Regions from separate parts of the Streptoverticillium reticulum genome, predicted to be linked through region 2. Evidence: riboswitches for the same ligand, from Rfam matches in the RefSeq annotation. Region 2 holds a riboswitch; the other holds the start of a gene.

Region 1 (2,192 bases), 2.9 Mb from region 2:
GGACCGACAGCACGCCCTCCGGCAGCCCTGCCTCCGCGGCGATCTCCGCGAGGAGGTACGCGTCCAGCGGCGTCTCGGGCGACGGCTTGAGGATCACCGAGCAGCCGGCCAGCAGCGCGGGCGCCAGCTTCGTGGCCGCGGTGAACTGCGGCACGTTCCAGGGCACCACGGCCGCCACCACCCCGACCGGCTCGCGCCGCACGAGCAGCGGGCCGAGCGCGCCGGCCCGGCGTTCCTCGTAGGGGAAGTCCCGGGCCACGGAGATGGCGCAGTCCCACACCATCACCGCGCCGAGCGCCTGCGCGAGGACGCTCCAGGAGTAGGGGGAGCCGTTCTGCGCGGAGATGACGCGGGCGAACTCCTCGTACCGGGCGGCGATCGCGTCCTTGATGCGGGTGACGACCGCGATCCGCTCGTCCGGCGGCAGCCCGGCCCACACCCCGGAGTCGAAGGCGGTACGGGCCGCGACCACGGCCCGGTCCACGTCGGCGGGCGCGGCGTGCGGCACGCGCCCGATGGTCTCCTCGGTGTGCGGCGAGACGACGTCGAGCACGGCGTCCGTCGCCGGTTCCACCATGGTGCCGCCGATGAAGAGCTGTCCGTGCTCGGCGATTCCGGTCATCTGTGACCCCTCCCTATCTGACGTCCCATCAGATGCCCCATCAGATGGGGATAGCAGCTCCCCGCAGGACGGGCAATGCATGCGCATGTGCGGTACGTAACCGCCCCGCCACGCATGCGGGCATCCGGTTAAGGTGTCCGGGACAACTTCATCCCACCTCGGAACGGGGGAAGCCGGTGCGAATCCGGCGCTGACCCGCAACCGTGAGCAGGGCCCCGGGCCCTGTGAGCCGGAGCACCCGTACCGAGGCGGAAAAGGCTCACCCGTCGAGGTATGCGGGGCCGGGCCGGTGCCCCGCGCCCCGGCGCGGCGACCGCCGCGCGGCTGCGTACGCCCTCCCGTACGGACTCGTACAGACACCGAGAGGCACCGACCCCCATGGCCCCCTCCTTCGCCGTCCACGCGCGCCGCGGCGCCGTGGCCCTGGCCACCGCCGCCGTGCTGGGCGCCGCCGCAGCGCCCGCGGCCTTCGCCGACGGCTCCCCGTCCCCGGCGGCCCCGGGTCTGTACGGCGCCAAGGACCCCAAGTTCGACGGTGTCTTCCGGCAGTCGCTCGCCCTCGTCGCCCAGCACGCGGTGGGCGTCTCCCCGGCCCCCGCGGCCGTGGACTGGCTGGCGGGCCAGCAGTGCTCCGACGGCGGCTTCGCCGGCTACCGGGCCGACACCGGCAAGGCCTGCGACCCCAAGGCCGGCGAGTTCACGGACGCGACCTCCGCCGCCGTGCAGGGCCTCGCCGCCGTGGGCGGCCGGGACGGCGCCGTGCAGAAGGGCCTCGGCTGGCTCAAGGAGCACCAGAACGAGGACGGCGGCTGGGGCATGACCCCCGGCGCGGCCAGCGACGCCAACTCCACCTCCATCGCGGCCGGCGCCTTCGCCGCCGCGGGCCAGGACCCGGCGAAGGCCACCGGCAAGGGCGGCAAGAGCCCGTACGACGCGCTGCTGTCCTTCCAGCTCGGCTGCGACAAGAAGGAGGACGAGCGCGGCGCGTTCGCCTACCTCCCGCAGAACGGCGAGCTGCAGGCCAACGACCTCGCCTCGACCGCGGCCGCCCTGGCCGCCCTCGGCAAGGGCTTCGGGGCCGGTGCACCGGACAAGGGCGACAAGCCCGTCAAGCCGCTGGACTGCGCGGGCGACGACAGCGCGAAGCCCAAGGACGCGGCCGCTGCGGCCGACGCCGTCGCCGGCTACCTGGCGAAGAAGCTCGACGCGAACGGCGGGCAGCTGAAGTCCTCGATGCCGGGCGCCCCGGAGGGCCCCGACTTCGGCGCCACCGCCGACGCCGTGATCGCCCTCGCCGCGGGCGGGCACCGCGAGGCGGCCGGCAAGCCGCTGGCGTGGCTGCAGTCCAAGGACAGCAAGACCGCCGAGTGGGCCGCGGGCGACCCGGGCCGCCTCGCCAAGCTGATCCTCGCCGCGCACACCGCGGGCGCCGACCCGCGCGCCTTCGGCGGCGCGGACCTGGTGCAGCAGCTCGCCGCGACGGGCCCGAAGCCGGAGGCCGCGGCTTCGGAGAAGCCGTCGGCCGAGGAGAAGAAGGACGGCGGCAGCGACTCCACCCGCTGGTGGGTCC
Region 2 (2,192 bases):
TACATACGGATTGTCGGCGAACGTCCGCAGTGCGGCCGCGATCCGCTGGAAGGCGTCCGCATTGTTCTTCAGGAGGGTTGTCGAGGGTGCGGGAGACATCGTCGCTGTAGAGCAGAGCGAAACGCCTGCTCACGCTGCCCCCTGGACACCGTGGCTGTCGCTGCGGCTGTCGAGGTAGGCCTCGTGGTCGATCGCGGCGGAGCGGTCACCCGCACGGGCCCGGGCACAGGCCTCGGCGACGCGCGGATCGTCGCCGGTCGCCTCCCACACCCAGTCCATGAAGAGAGTCATGAGGTCGGCGACGGGCGTCGTCTCCACGGCCTCGGTGAAGGCCTCTCTCCGATGCTCGGGCAGGAAGTCGCGTACGTCACGGATGGTGGCCCGGACCGTGACCGTCTCGCCGCGGAAGGTCGTGGTGATCACGGGGGTCTGCTGTGCGCTCATGCCGCTTCTCCTGACGGGCGGTCGGCCCGGCCGTCCGCCGGGCCCGACGTGGCTGTCCGAGCCGTTCGATCCTAGGGCAGCCAACCCCCGCCCGGGGCGGTTTCCAGGCCCGTGAAGAGCCCCTGAAGCCCCCTCACCGCGCCCCCGCGGCCCACCCCCCAACCCCCCGCACACCCCCACCCGTTAGCACATTCCGCAACCATCCGACGACGCCCCGACACAACATGTGGGGGCGCTCCCGACCCCCGGCACTAGATGTATGCTCGTCCTCGCTGTCGCCGCAGGGGAATCCGGTGGAAATCCGGAACTGTCCCGCAACGGTGAATGTATGCGCATATGCGCTCCACAAGTCCGAGGACCTGCCGCCAGCGCGCCCACGTCCGAGCCGCCCCAGGGCTTGGCATGGGTGACGAACACGTCCGGGCCCCGCGGGTTGGGCCGATGGGCGCTGTCCGGCATGCCCCGAAGAAGTGTGCCGGTACGCGTTCCGTCGAGTGCCTCCCGAGCGGCCCCAGCCGACCAGCCGAGCGAGGGAGAGCCACACGTGACCATCGCGCCCGCCGATCCGGTCTCAGCAGCCACTGCGGAGGAGACCGGCGGCCCCGGGACCGCGCTGCTGCGCACCCTGACCGATCTCACCGCCGATCTGCCCGCCACCGACCCCGGCAAGGTCGCCGCCGCCGCGCTGCGCGGCCGGCACCCCGGGTCGGACGAGGCCGAGCTGCGGTCCCTGGCCACCGAGGCCGCCGCCGGGCTGATCGCCGAGGAGCCGGAGTACTCGCGGCTCGCGGCGCGGCTGCTCACGCTCGCCATCCGGGAGGAGGCGGCCGGGCAGGGCGCGGTCTCCTTCTCCGCCTCCGTCGCCGTCGGGCACCGTGAGGGCCTGATCGCCGACGGCACCGCCGCGTTCGTCGCCGAGCACGCCGCGCGGCTCGACGCGCTCGTGGACGGCGCCCTCGCCGACGGCGCCGACGACCGGTTCGGGTACTTCGGCCTGCGGACGCTCCACAGCCGCTACCTGCTCCGGCACCCGATCACCCGCAACGTGATCGAGACCCCGCAGCACTTCCTGCTGCGCGTCGCCTGCGGCCTGGCCGAGGACCACTCCGTCCGGGCCCTGGAGGACGTCGCCGAGCTCTACCGGCTCACCAGCACGCTCTCGTACCTGCCGTCCTCCCCCACGCTCTTCAACTCCGGCACGCGCCACCCGCAGATGTCGTCCTGCTACCTGCTGGACTCGCCGCTGGACGAGCTGGACTCGATCTACGACCGCTACCACCAGGTCGCGCGGCTGTCGAAGCACGCGGGCGGCATCGGGCTCTCCTACTCCCGCATCCGCTCCCGCGGTTCTCTGATCCGCGGCACCAACGGGCACTCCAACGGCATCGTGCCGTTCCTGCGCACCCTCGACGCCTCCGTCGCCGCGGTCAACCAGGGCGGCCGGCGCAAGGGCGCGGCCTGCGTCTACCTGGAGACCTGGCACGCGGACATCGAGGAGTTCCTGGAGCTCCGCGACAACACGGGCGAAGAGGCCCGCCGCACCCACAACCTCAACATCGCGCACTGGATTCCGGACGAGTTCATGCGCCGCGTCGAGGCGGACGCCGACTGGTCGCTGTTCTCCCCGGCGGACACCCCCGACCTGGTCGACCTGTGGGGCGACGAGTTCGACGCCGCGTACCGTGCGTACGAGGCCCAGGGCAAGGCCGTCAAGCAGATCCCGGCCCGCGTCCTCTACGCCCGCATGA

Evidence for each region. A riboswitch is a leader RNA that binds a small molecule or an ion and turns the genes downstream of it on or off. The one in region 2 is predicted to bind cobalamin.
Region 1: linked by a shared signal. The riboswitch ahead of ACMATS_RS27015 (prenyltransferase/squalene oxidase repeat-containing protein) and the one ahead of ACMATS_RS13270 (ribonucleoside-diphosphate reductase subunit alpha) in region 2 are both predicted to bind cobalamin.

The regions. Positions count from the first base shown of each region.
Region 1 covers NZ_CP179755.1:5,867,738-5,869,929, reverse strand. Annotated here, with positions in the region: gene ACMATS_RS27020 (aldehyde dehydrogenase) at 1-622, opposite strand, end outside; cobalamin riboswitch at 746-883, shown strand; gene ACMATS_RS27015 (prenyltransferase/squalene oxidase repeat-containing protein) at 1,001-2,192, shown strand, end outside.
Region 2 covers NZ_CP179755.1:2,976,011-2,978,202, forward strand. Annotated here, with positions in the region: gene ACMATS_RS13265 (hypothetical protein) at 130-444, opposite strand; cobalamin riboswitch at 691-826, shown strand; gene ACMATS_RS13270 (ribonucleoside-diphosphate reductase subunit alpha) at 989-2,192, shown strand, end outside.